One region of the Streptomyces sp. SLBN-8D4 genome, then DNA from elsewhere that is predicted to be linked to it. Evidence: riboswitches for the same ligand, from Rfam matches in the RefSeq annotation. Region 1 holds a riboswitch; each other region holds the start of a gene.
What was found. Region 1 has a riboswitch for cyclic di-AMP ahead of RKD20_RS11685 (M23 family metallopeptidase). Riboswitches for the same ligand answer to the same signal wherever they lie in the genome.
Positions count from the first base shown of each region.

Region 1 (3,200 bases):
TCGTCTACGAGCCCACCGCCCCGGCCGAGATCGCCGACAGCGCCGAGGACGCCGCCGAGGATCCGGAAGCCGCGGCGACCGTAGAAGCCACCGACGAGAACGAGGAGGCGGCCAAGTGACCGAGCTCGCCGCGATGGAATTCCACCCGCAGCCGCAGGCGGGCGAGCCCAAGGTCTGGGCCTTCCCCGCCCCCGAGCGCGGGACGCTCGACAACGGCCTCACGCTCCTGCGCTGCCACCGTCCCGGCCAGCAGGTCGTCGCCGTCGAGGTGCTCCTGGACGCGCCCCTGGACGCCGAGCCGGCCGGCCTGGACGGTGTCGCCACGATCATGGCGCGCGCGTTCTCCGAGGGCACCGACAAGCACTCCGCCGAGGACTTCGCCGCCGAGCTGGAGCGCTGCGGCGCCACCCTCGACGCGCACGCCGACCACCCGGGTGTCCGCCTGAGCCTCGAAGTGCCCGCCTCCCGCCTGGCCAAGGCACTCGGTCTGCTGGCCGACGCGCTCAGGGCGCCCGCGTTCGCGGACAGCGAGGTGGAGCGGCTCGTCCGCAACCGCCTCGACGAGATCCCGCACGAGCTGGCCAACCCGTCCCGCCGCGCGGCCAAGGAGCTGTCCAGGGAGCTGTTCCCGGCGGACTCGCGTATGTCGCGCCCCCGCCAGGGCACCGAGGAGACCGTCGAGAACATCGACTCCGCGGCCGTGCGGGCCTTCTACGAGAAGCACGTGCGGCCCGCCACCGCGACCGCCGTGGTCGTCGGTGACCTCACCGGCATCGACCTGGACGCGCTGCTCGCCGACACCCTCGGCTCCTGGACCGGCTCCACCGGCCGGCCGCGCCCCGTGCCGCCGGTGACCGCCGACGACACCGGCCGGGTCGTCATCGTGGACCGCCCTGGCGCCGTCCAGACGCAGCTGCTGATCGGCCGTATCGGTGCGGACCGGCACGCACGCGTGTGGCCCGCGCAGGTGCTCGGCACGTACTGCCTCGGCGGCACCCTCACCTCCCGCCTGGACCGCGTCCTGCGCGAGGAGAAGGGCTACACCTACGGCGTACGGTCGTTCGGCCAGGTCCTCAGGTCCGCCCCGGACGGCTCGGGCGCCGCGATGCTCGCCATCAGCGGCTCGGTCGACACCCCGAACACCGGTCCCGCCCTGGACGACCTGTGGAAGGTGCTGCGCACGCTCGCCGAGGGCGGTCTCACCGACGCCGAGCGCGATGTCGCCGTACAGAACCTCGTCGGTGTGGCACCGCTCAAGTACGAGACGGCCGCGGCCGTCGCGAGCACGCTGGCCGACCAGGTCGAGCAGCACCTGCCCGACGACTACCAGGCGACCCTGTACCAGCAGCTCGCCGCGACCGGCACCGTCGAGGCCACCGCCGCCGTCGTGAACGCCTTCCCGGTGGACCGGCTGGTGACGATCCTGGTCGGCGACGCGGCCGCCATCAAGGAGCCCGTCGAAGCCCTCGGCATCGGCGAAGTCAAGGTCGTGACGGCCGAGTAGAGGAACCCGGCTCAGGGGGCCCTGGTGGCGCAAACGTCACCAGGGCCCCCAGATGTCCGGATTGGGCAGGAGGTTGCCTGTCTGCCCTGTGGGATGCGCTACAAACACCCTCATCGGTTTGGGGATTGAAAGCAGGCCCGCTTAGCGTCCTCTGGGCTGTCCGTCAGGCACCGCGCCGCGTCCGCGGCACCGGACAGTCATCGCCGAGTCCCCGCATGGCGTGAGCCAGGGGAGCCGGGGACCCACGTCCCTGGGGTGAATCGGACGCCCGCGCACCGCGAGGGGGTCCGTAGGAGACCTTCCTGCTCCGAACCCGTCAGCTAACCCGGTAGGCGAGAAGGAAGGAAAGGATCAGCCACCACATGGCGTTCACCTGCGCCGCCGGGAAGCACCGTCGTCCCAGCCGTATGAAGCGCACGACCGCCCGCGCCGCGGGCGTCGCGGCTCTTGCCACCACCGGCGTCCTCGGCGCCGTCGCGGCCCCGGCGCTCGCCGCCGACAACTCCGTCGAGCAGACCGGTCTCATGCCCGTCGTCACCGTCGGGGACTCCCTCGCGGACCAGCTCGGCGCCCAGGCCGAGGCCCAGGCGCAGGCAGCCGCGCAGAAGAAGGCGGCGGCGGAGGCCAAGCGCAAGGCCGAGGCGCGCGCCAAGGAGATACGCGAGGCCAAGGAGCGCGCCGCCCGTGAGGCCGAGCGCAAGCGCCTCAACGCCTTCGTCGCCCCGATCTCCGGTTCCTACATCTCCACCGGCTACAAGACCGGCGGCTCCCTGTGGTCCTCCGGCAGCCACACCGGTGTCGACTTCCACGCCGCCAGCGGCACCTCCGTGCACGCGGTCGGCCGCGGCACCGTCGTGGAGACGGGCTGGGGCGGGTCGTACGGGAACCAGATCGTGATCAGGATGGCCGACGGCACGTACACCCAGTACGGCCACCTGTCGTCCATCGGCGTCTCGGTCGGCCAGTCGGTCACCCCCGGCCAGCAGATCGGCCTCTCCGGCGCGACCGGCAACACCACCGGACCGCACCTGCACTTCGAGGCGCGCACCAGCCCGGAGTACGGCTCGGACATCGACCCCGTCTCCTACCTGCGCTCGCACGGCGTGAACGTCTGACGACCCGTCGCGCACACTCCGCGAGACCCCGGCTCCCCGAGCCTCGTTTCCAGCGGCCCGTTGTCCAAAAAATATCCCTGGATTCCGGTCCGCCGTCGGAAATTCCCGCTCATTGCAATAGAGTCACTGAACACACGTCAATCGGCGACGTTTCACGGGGATTAAGACGGAGGTCGGACATGCGTATTCCGGCGCACTCGGTATGCACTGCGATCCGGGACGACATCGTCGCCGGTGTCCACGAGCGCGGGAGCCGGCTCACCGAGGAACTGCTCGCCCGTCGCTACGGAGTCTCCCGCGTCCCCGTCCGCGAGGCCCTGCGCACCCTGGAGGCCGAGGGCTTCGTGGTGACGCGGCGGCACGCGGGCGCGTGTGTGGCCGAACCGACCGAGCAGGAGGGCGCCGACCTCCTGGAGATGCGCATGCTCCTCGAACCGCTCGGCGCCACCCGGGCCGCCCAGCGGCGCACCGAGGCCCATCTGAAGGTGCTGCGCGGCCTGGTCAGGCTGGGCCAGGAGCGGGCCAGGCGGGGCAACAGCGACGACCTGCGCTCCCTGGGGGGCTGGTTCCACGAGACGCTC
Region 1 is NZ_JBMGQC010000001.1:2,664,507-2,667,706, reverse strand. It holds gene RKD20_RS11695 (M16 family metallopeptidase) at 1-119, shown strand, start outside; gene RKD20_RS11690 (M16 family metallopeptidase) at 116-1,504, shown strand; cyclic di-AMP (ydaO/yuaA leader) riboswitch at 1,696-1,853, shown strand; gene RKD20_RS11685 (M23 family metallopeptidase) at 1,867-2,619, shown strand; gene RKD20_RS11680 (GntR family transcriptional regulator) at 2,799-3,200, shown strand, end outside.

Region 2 (3,200 bases), 1.2 Mb from region 1:
TGGCCACACAGCACAGGAACACCCCGCCGCGCATCTTCCGCTTCCAGTGCCGCACGACGAGCACCGTCAGCACCGGCCACAGCAGCGCGGACAGCGCCAGCAGCGCCTCGGCGAGGGTCTGCCGGCCCAGCGCGGAGAATCGGATGCCGAGCACGGTGGTCGCCGCCACGGCCGTCAGGCCGCCCGGTGTCCCGGCGTCCGCGGCCCAGCGCGCGCGCTCCCTCAGCAGTCCTGCGGCGAACTCGGCGGCCAGCCCCAGCCAGGCCGCGCAGCCGATCACCAGGGCGATCCGCGACAGCGTCTCGTGGCCGGCCAGATGGAGCCCGACCGACAGGATGCCGGTCGCCATCACCGCGGCCCCGGCCGCGGGCGGGCGCCGCGTCCACCAGGCGCGCAGGGGGGAGTGGGGGGAGGGAGCGGGCATGGGTCGATGCTAGGAAGCTCCCCGCGCCGTGCGAGCGGGGCGCGCACGCGCGGGCGGGGAAATGCACGCGAGTGCGGGCCCCGAGCGACCGGCCGAAGAGCCCTGGTCCTCGGAGCCCGAGCCCTCAGGCCGGGCGGACCACGCTGTGGATCCCCGACTCGCCGTCGTAGTAGATCGACTCCTCACGGACGTACGCGCCCGGCTTGGGGGCGTGGATCATCATGCCGTTGCCGATGTAGAGACCCACGTGGCTGATGTCGTCGTAGAAGAAGACCAGGTCACCGGGCTGCGCGTCGGCCAGGGAGACCGTGGTGCCGGCGTTGACCTGGTCGTAGGTGACACGGGGGAGGTCGACGCCGGCGGCCTTCCAGGCGGCCTGGGTGAGCCCTGAGCAGTCGTAGGAGTCGGGGCCGGTGGCACCCCAGACGTACGGCTTGCCGACCTGCGCGCGGGCGAAGGCGAGGGCCTTGGCGGCCTTGGTGGCGTACGAGGAGTCGGGCGCCGTCGATGTGCTCTCCTGCGGGGCGGTGGCCTCCTGCGCGGCTCCTTGTGCGGCCTTCTCCGCTGCCGCCTGCTGCCGCGCCAGCTCCGCCGCCTTGCGGGCCGCCTCCTGCTGCTTGCGCTGCTCGATCGCCGCGAGACGCGCCTTCTCCTGGGCGGTCAGCTCCGACAGCAGCTCGCGCGCGTCGGCGAGCTTCTTCTGGACGGTCGCCTTGGCGGTCTTCAGGTCGCTCTGCGTCTCGGTGAGCGTCTGAAGGCTCTGGGAGGCCTCCTGGCGCTTCTTCATCGTCGTGGACTGCTCGGAGACGTAGTCGTCGACGGCGCCCTTCTGGCGGCTCGTCAAGCGGCCCATCAGCTGGGTCTGGTCGAAGTAGTCCTGCGGGGTGTCGGCGAGCAGGAAGGTGGCCGTGCCGGGCGCGGCGGCGCCGGTGCGGTACTGGGCGGCGGCGAAGGAACCGAGTTCCTCCCGTGCCTCGTTGAGCTTCTGGGTGCGCCGGGCGACGTCCTCCAGGAGCGTGTCCACCTGCTTGCGCTGCGTGGTGGTCTTCTCCTTGGCGGCGTTGTAGTTGTCGGTCGCCGACTCGGCCTGGCGGTAGAGGTCGTCGACCTTCTTCTCGACCTCTTCGAGACTCGGCTTGTCATCGGCCGGCGCGGCGTTCGCCGACTGGGACAGCAAGGCCACGGAGGTGAGGGCGGCCGTCGCGAGGGCCGGGGTCCGTATGCCTGCTACGCGCGTACCGACGGGACGCGACTTGCGGTGCGACGCCAAGGAGGCGACTCCTTCCCGTGCTCCGCCTACCGGGTTAGCTGTCGGGTTCGGGCGAGGTGCTTCGGAAGGTTTGCCCTACGGCCCTTCCCTGCGTGGGAGTCGGCCGATTCACCCCGGGTTCGGTGGGTCCCCGGCTCCGGGCGCGCGGCGGCGCTGCGGACTCGGCGGAGGCCGTGCGGCCCGGCGAGGTTCGCCGGAGGGGGTCGTACGGCCTGTCCGGAACGGTAGCCAACCGGTGTGGCCCGTGTGAAGGTTGATGTTCGATATGCCCGATACATTTTCGTGACCTTCGTCCCCAGGGGCCGCCTCGCATGACCAACCTGGGGTGTTCTGTGATGATTTGGGTCTGTTTCCTTCGGGGGTGACGGGTAACGGGTAAGGCGGAGCGGGGCGGCCGTGCCGTGGTGACCAAGGTCTCGCGGGGCGAGCGCACCAACCTGCGGGTGCCGTTCCCGGCGGGCGTCGCCGTCGGCCCTGCGGCGGCCGGACCCGCGTCTCGGCCCGGTCGGTCGCGGACAGCGGCCGGGGGCGCCGGAGGGCAGGTCCGGAAGATCATCGGCCGCTGATACCGGTGGATGTTCTCAGGGCGGCGGCGGTGTGTCAGTGGGGCACCCTAGACTCGGAGAGCGATGAGCAGCCTCTTTGACGACAGCTTCCTGGCGGACCTCCAGGCCCCTCGGGCCCACGGGGAAGAACCGCCGCCGCCCGAGGACGAGCACGTACCGGAGCAGGTTCCGGACGACCTGTTCGGCGGGAAGTTCGACGTGCCCCCGGACCGGGACGCCTACTACCGCGACGGCGCCCCGCGCCCGGTGGTGGACCCGGCCGCCCTCCTGGAGGGGCTGAACGAGAACCAGCGCGCGGCCGTCGTGCACTCCGGCACCCCGCTGCTCATCGTGGCCGGTGCCGGCTCCGGCAAGACCCGGGTGCTCACCCACCGCATCGCCCACCTCCTCGGCGAGCGCAATGTCCACCCGGGCCAGATCCTCGCGATCACCTTCACCAACAAGGCCGCGGGCGAGATGAAGGAGCGCGTCGAGCAGCTCGTCGGCCCGCGCGCGAACGCGATGTGGGTGATGACCTTCCACAGCGCGTGCGTGCGGATCCTGCGCAGGGAGTCGAAGAGGCTCGGGTTCACCTCCTCCTTCTCGATCTACGACGCCGCCGACTCCAAGCGCCTCATGGCGCTGGTCTGCCGCGACCTGGACCTCGACCCCAAGCGGTACCCGCCGAAGTCCTTCAGCGCCAAGATCAGCAACCTGAAGAACGAGCTGATCGACGAGGAGGACTTCGCCGCCCAGGCCACGGACGGCTTCGAGAAGACCCTCGCCCAGGCCTACGCCATGTACCAGTCGCGCCTGCGCGAGGCGAACGCCCTCGACTTCGACGACCTGATCATGACGACGGTCAACCTGCTCCGGGCGTTCCCCGATGTCTCCGAGCACTACCGCCGCCGCTTCAGGCATGTCCTCGTCGACGAGTACCAGGACACCAACCACGCGCAGT
Region 2 is NZ_JBMGQC010000001.1:3,913,215-3,916,414, reverse strand. It holds gene RKD20_RS17410 (tellurite resistance/C4-dicarboxylate transporter family protein) at 1-424, opposite strand, end outside; gene RKD20_RS17405 (NlpC/P60 family protein) at 549-1,694, opposite strand; cyclic di-AMP (ydaO/yuaA leader) riboswitch at 1,702-1,871, opposite strand; gene pcrA (DNA helicase PcrA) at 2,324-3,200, shown strand, end outside.
Region 2: linked by a shared signal. The riboswitch ahead of RKD20_RS17405 (NlpC/P60 family protein) and the one ahead of RKD20_RS11685 (M23 family metallopeptidase) in region 1 are both predicted to bind cyclic di-AMP.

Region 3 (3,200 bases), 1.3 Mb from region 1:
TGCCCGCACCAGTGACCGGGCCGGACTCGGCGACTGGGCGCCCAACCCCGACCGCTTCCCCTCCGGCCTCAAGCCGCTCGGCGACTACGTGCGCGCGCTCGGCATGCAGTTCGGCATCTGGGTCGAGCCGGAGATGATCAACCCGGACAGCGAGCTGTACCGCGCCCACCCGGACTGGGTGCAGTACCAAACGGGACGTAAGAGGACGGAGTTCCGCAATCAGCTCGTGCTGAACCTCGCGCGGGAGGACGTCCAGGAGTACCTGTGGGAGCAGCTCGACACCCTGCTCTCCTCGGCCCCGATCGACTATGTGAAGTGGGACTTCAACCGCTGCTTCACGGACGCGGGCTGGCCCGGCGAGTCCTACCCGCAGCGCCTGTGGGTCGACCATGTGCGTGGCTTCTACGCCCTGTTGGACCGGTTGCGGGCGGCTCACCCGGGCGTGGCCTTCGAGTCCTGCTCGGGGGGCGGCGGCCGGATCGACCTCGGGGTGCTCAGCCGTACCGACCAGGTGTGGACCTCGGACAACACCGACCCGCTCGACCGGCTCGCCATTCAGGACGGCTTCAGTCAGATCCATCCCGCGCGCGTGATGGCCGCCTGGGTCACCGACAGTCCCAACACCCAGCTCAACGGCCGGGTGAGCTCGCTGCGGTTCCGGTTCGTGAGCGCGATGGCCGGGGTGCTCGGAGTCGGCGGGGACCTCGCCGAGTGGACAGAGGAGGAGCTCGCCGAAGCCGGTCGCTGGGTGAAGCTCTACAAGGAGATCAGGCCGCTGGTGCAGCATGGCGACCTCTACCGGCTGCGGCCTCCGCGGGGCGGACTGAGTGCGGTGCAGTACGTCCGCGGGGACGAGACCGTCGTCCTCGCCTGGCTTCAGGCGCAGAAGTACGGCGAGCCCGTCCCCTCGCTGCGGCTGCGCGGGCTCGATCCGACAGCGTCGTACGAATGCCCTGAAACGGGCGAAGTTCACCGAGGGGTCGTACTGATGCATCACGGACTTCGGACCGGGTTGCGCGGCGACCTCGATGCGACGGTTATCCGACTGCGCCGCATCTAGGGCTTCTGTCCGAATTACTAGCTTCCTTCCAACTCCTTCCGGAATGAGGATTCCTGTGAATTCGTGACGTGAGGAGCGTCATAGCCGTGACGGTGTGTCGCCCGTCATGTTCACGTAATTCACAGGTTTATCAAGGGGGTTTGGGTGGGAGAAGCGCGGCCGATACACGCAGGGTGACTGGTAATTCTCATAGGGGATCAAGGGAAACGCATACCCGCGCAACCTCTCACTTGTCCCTTTGCGTCTTGCTCGTTTACGTTCGCCACCGATCCGGTCGGACGCCCAATCCTGCCGCCGAACGGATTCCCCACACCCACTTACCCGTGAACGGCAGGAGCGGGGGACCCACAGGCAGTACTGCCTGTTCCGGTCTCCGGAACAGGCTTGGGGTTTAGTCGCGTCTCGGCGCGGCCGGGCATCTCCAGCCCGCACCCGACAGCTCACCTCGCAGGCGCCGGAGAGGAATTCGTCATGCCCGCGAAGGGTAAGCACCGCCGCCCGAAGTCCCAGCGCTTCGCCCGCTCGATCGCCGTCGCCGGAACCGGGGGCGCCGCGCTCGCCCTCCCGCTCATGGGGGCCACCGGCGCGCACGCCGCCACCTCGCAGTCCGTGTCGGAAAAGGCCGTTCAGTCGATTCCCGTCACGCAGAAGGCCGTTGAGAAGTCCGCCGAAAAGGCGGCTGCGAAGAAAGACGCGGCAAAGACCTCGACCGTGCGCACCTATTCGGTGCGGGTCGGTGACTATCTCTCGAAGATCGCCGACGAACAGCATGTGAGCGGTGGCTGGAAGAAGCTCTACGCCGACAACCGCCAGGCGGTCGGCGACGACCCGTCGCTGATCCACCCGGGTCTGAAGCTCTCGATCGGCAAGAAGGCCAAGGCGGGCGCGACGAAGACCGGCTCCTCCTCGTCGTCCTCGGCGAGGACCGAGAAGGCCGAGCCGAAGAAGGCGTCCTCGAAGTCGACGGCCGTCACCCAGAGCGCCGACACCACCAGCAGTGCCAGCGGCTTCACCCTCCCGGTCAGCGGCGCCACCATCGGCACCGGCTACCGCGTCGCGGGCAGCATGTGGTCCAGCGGCTACCACACCGGCGTCGACTTCGTCGTCCCGACCGGTACCTCGCTCAAGGCCGTCGGCGCGGGTACGGTCGTCTCCGCGGGCTGGGGCGGCGCCTACGGCAACCAGGTCGTCATCAAGCTGGCCGACGGCTACTACGCGCAGTACGCCCACCTGTCCCAGCTCTCCGTCTCGGCCGGCCAGACCGTGTCCGAGGGCCAGCAGATCGGCCTCTCCGGCGCGACCGGCAATGTGACCGGCCCGCACCTGCACTTCGAGATCCGCACCACGCCGGACTACGGCTCCGACGTGGACCCGGTCGCCTACCTCCGCTCCAAGGGCGTCGCCGTCGGCTGACGCCCCCCTGTGCCACCGAAGGCCGGACCCCGATCCCCGGGTCCGGCCTTCGGTGTTTCCGTGGAAGCGCGATGCCGGTCGGGGGTGTTCGCGCCTTCATGATCGCTTCGTTGCGTTCTTGTGGCAGGCGCGCTCGGGGCGTCGACAGGTGGGGGAGGGGCGGGGCACAGTGAACTCCGTTGCTGCGTAAGCGCTTTCTAACGGCTTCGGAGTTCACCCCCTTCCCGGAAGGAACCGTCCGCCATGACGACCACGCGCAGAGCCTTCGGAGCCCTCGCGGCCGGCGCCGCCCTGGCAGCCCTCGCCCCCGCGGCCACCGCGAGCGCCTCGCCCCGCCACCGGCGCCTCATCGCTCACGACGACTTCCGTCACGGCCTCGGCCGCTGGGCCGTCGAACTGGAGCAGGGCGGCACGGTCACCGCGCGGCGCGGGATCCTGGAGGTCGACGTGCCGGCCGGTGCGACGATCTGGTTCAGGCAGCCGCTCGCAGGGCCGTACGTCCTGGAGTACACCGCCACACCCGTGTCCGCGGGCGGGGCCAACGACCGGGTGTCCGACCTGAACAACTTCTGGAACGCGGTCGACGTCCGGTCCCCCGACGACCTCTTCGCCGTCCCCCGGGGCGGGGCGCTCGCGGAGTACGACTACCTGAGGACGTACTACTCCGGCTACGGCGCCAACTACAACACCACGACACGGCTGCGCCGCTACGTCGGACAATCCGGTG
Region 3 is NZ_JBMGQC010000001.1:1,371,999-1,375,198, reverse strand. It holds gene RKD20_RS06405 (alpha-galactosidase) at 1-1,060, shown strand, start outside; cyclic di-AMP (ydaO/yuaA leader) riboswitch at 1,361-1,529, shown strand; gene RKD20_RS06400 (M23 family metallopeptidase) at 1,532-2,473, shown strand; gene RKD20_RS06395 (DUF6250 domain-containing protein) at 2,717-3,200, shown strand, end outside.
Region 3: linked by a shared signal. The riboswitch ahead of RKD20_RS06400 (M23 family metallopeptidase) and the one ahead of RKD20_RS11685 (M23 family metallopeptidase) in region 1 are both predicted to bind cyclic di-AMP.

Region 4 (3,200 bases), 1.5 Mb from region 1:
GGGCGACTTCCGGCGCAGCGGCGGCGAACGGGCGGCCCGCCGTCTGCTGGCCCAGGCCCCGGACATGGACGCGGTGTTCGTCGCCTCGGACCTCATGGCCCTGGGCGTGGTGGGCGTCCTTCAGCAGGCCGGGCGTTCGGTCCCCGATGACATCGCTGTCGGCGGCTTCGACGACTCCCCGGCGGCCACCGCCATCGCCCCCGCCCTCACCACCATGCGCCAGCCCTTCGACCGCATCAGCGCCGAGATGGTCCGCATGCTCCTCGCCCAGATCGCGGGCGAGGACACGGCCGGAGTGATCCTCCCGACGGAACTGGTGGTCCGGGACTCGGCGTAGCGCTCCGCGGGCAGCCCGATGTGCGGGTGGAGCAGCATGAGACAGCCCGGGCGCGACCTCCGGGAGCCGGAACTGCCGTCAACGCATGTGAAAGCAGCAGCCGTCCGGTTCGCGTCGAGTCGGAGGGGCCAACCATCCGTATTCTCTGATCATGGCCGCCTCTTCCGCATATTCACTGATCGCCACTGACCTGGACGGAACGCTGCTGCGGACCGACGACACCCTCTCCGACCGGTCGTTGGCCGCGCTCGCACGGGTGGCCGCGGGTGGGGCCCGGCATCTCGTCGTGACGGGCCGGCCGGCGCCCAGAGTGCGGCCGCTGCTCGACGACCTCGGCAGTACGGGGCTCGCGGTGTGCGGACAGGGCGCGCAGGTGTACGACGCCGGCGCGGACCGTCTGCTCTGGTCGGTGACCCTGGACCGGGAGCTGGCCGAGACCGCGCTGGGCAAGATCGAGGCCGAGGTCGGGCAGGTGTACGCGGCCGTGGACCAGGACGGAGTCGACGGACTCACACTCATCGAACCGGGCTATCTGATGCCCCATCCGACCCTGCCCGCCGTACGGGTCGGCCGACGCGACGACCTGTGGTGCGAGCCGATCAGCAAGGTGCTGCTGCGCCACCCCTACCTGTCCGACGACGAGTTGGCGGTCACGGCGCGGTCGGTGGTGGGCTCGCTGGCGACGGTCACCATGTCGGGCCCCGGGACCGTCGAACTCCAGCCATGCGGCATCACCAAGGCGACCGGCCTCGCGCTGGCCGCCGAACACCTGGGACTCGGGCCCGAGGTGACGATCGCCTTCGGGGACATGCCCAACGACATCCCGATGTTCGACTGGGCGGCCCGCGGTGTGGCGATGGCCAACGCCCACCCCGAACTCAAGGCCGTGGCCGACGAGGTGACCCTGTCGAACGAGGACGACGGCATCGCCGTCGTCCTCGAAAAACTGTTCAGCCAGGCGTAGTTCCTAGTACGCGCCAAACACGTTGTCGATGGACCCGTACCGCTGCGCCGCGTAGTTGCAGGCCGCGGTGATGTTCGCGACCGGGTCGTACGGGTCCCACGAGGTGTTGGCCACGTGGTACGCGTTGAAGGTCGGGTCGATCACCTGGAGCAGGCCCTTGGAGGGCGTGCCGGCGGCCGCGTTGGAGTCCCAGAGGTTGATGGCGTAGGGGTTGCCGGAGGACTCACGGATGACGTTGCGGTAGATGCCGTCGTAGGAGCCGGGGATGCCGTGCTCCGCCATGACGGCGAGGGAGGCCCGGATCCAGCCGTCGAGGGTGTTGGAGTAGCCGAGTGTGGTCGCGGTCTGCACGGTCGGGGTGGCCGCGGACGCGCTGGTCGCGCCGACGAGCGGGAGCGCGAGGACGGCGACACCGGTACCGGCGACGGCGAGCCTGCGGACGAGACGGCTGGTACGGGGACGGCGGTGCTGAGCGGCAGCGGGCATGGCGAAGTTCCTCTCCGTCGCCTGCGAGGTGAGCTGTCGGGTTCGGGCGGGAGCTGCCCGGCCACGCTTGCGAAAAGCGCGACTTCACCCCAAGCCGTACCGGTATGTCCGAAGACATCCGGCCCGGCGGCTTACCTGGTTCCCCCGCTCCTGCCGTGGTTCTCGGTGGGTGTAGCGGGCGGTGGCAGGATTCGGCGGCCGCCCGACAGGCCGGGAACGTATGCGAGAGCACATGTCCGGAACAAGTGGCGAATTCACATGCGATGCCTATTGACCTTGGTAAGAGGCATTTGGGGCACTTGATCCTTTGCGTTCGCCAAGCCTCAACTCGCGCACGGTAAAAGGCGGATCGATAGATTCCGGATGTCCGCCGATCCGTCCGCCCGAGTGGGTCAAGTCACAGCCGAGCACAAGAAGGGTAAAACGGTCAGGAATGCCCAACTCGTGTTCAACCGGCCGTGCGTGGGATCCGCTTCTCCCATGTCCGGTGGAAGACCACCTCGTCGCCGGCGGTGCACACGACCTCGTCCGAGGTGTGGAAGTCCGTCCCGTCGCAGGTGATCTCCGAGCGGGTGCGGACGGTGGTGTCCCAGGCGAGCTCGGGGCGGTGCAGCCGGATCGTCCAGTCCGAGCGGGTGCGGGCGGACAGAGGGTCCTGCTCGTCGATCGTGTACGTCTCCAGCGCGTCCTCGGTGATCTCCAGCCCGTCGGGGTACACGCGCGTGCCGCCGTACCGGGGGTCGACCTCCAGACGCCACTCACCCTTGGCCACGTCACGGACGACCAGGCGCTCGGGGCGGGGTTCGTCCAGGGTGGCGGGGCTCCATCCGTCAGCGGCTGCACCGCGGGTGACCCCGAGCGGCGCCGACTGCTCCGGTTCCTCGAAGGCGATGTCCGAGGCCGATTCCCGCGCGCGTACCGGCAGTTCGAGGAAGCTGCCCGCCGGCTCCAGGGTGAATCCGGCCTGCGAACCGGGCTGCGGCCAGATCCACGGCCAGTACGCGGAGGAGACGGCGAGCCGGATGCGGTGACCGGGCGGGAAGGCATGCCCGATGCCGTTCAGCTCGAAGGCCACCTCCTGTGTGGCCCCTGGCTCCCAGGGCACTACCCGGTCCCGTCCATGGCGGGCCGAGAGGTTCAGCACCCCTCGCGTGACGAGCGTCGACGACCCGTCCGGGGCGACATCGCAGAGCCGCGCGGCGATCTGCCCGCGCGACACCTCCGAGGTCACCCTGAGCCGCACCCGCGGCCGCCCGAGGACCCACGTCTCCTCGCCCGTCGCGAACTCGAAACAGGCCGAACGGGCGTCCTCCTCCCGCTGGTCCGGCGGCAGGTCGGCGTCGTTGCCGAGAGGGCGGAAACGGCCGGCGTCCACGCCCGTGTGCTGCGGGGAACGGACCAGGACGGGGGCGC
Region 4 is NZ_JBMGQC010000001.1:4,127,837-4,131,036, reverse strand. It holds gene RKD20_RS18465 (LacI family DNA-binding transcriptional regulator) at 1-337, shown strand, start outside; gene RKD20_RS18460 (HAD family hydrolase) at 489-1,301, shown strand; gene RKD20_RS18455 (transglycosylase SLT domain-containing protein) at 1,305-1,787, opposite strand; cyclic di-AMP (ydaO/yuaA leader) riboswitch at 1,791-1,965, opposite strand; gene RKD20_RS18450 (CocE/NonD family hydrolase) at 2,236-3,200, opposite strand, start outside.
Region 4: linked by a shared signal. The riboswitch ahead of RKD20_RS18455 (transglycosylase SLT domain-containing protein) and the one ahead of RKD20_RS11685 (M23 family metallopeptidase) in region 1 are both predicted to bind cyclic di-AMP.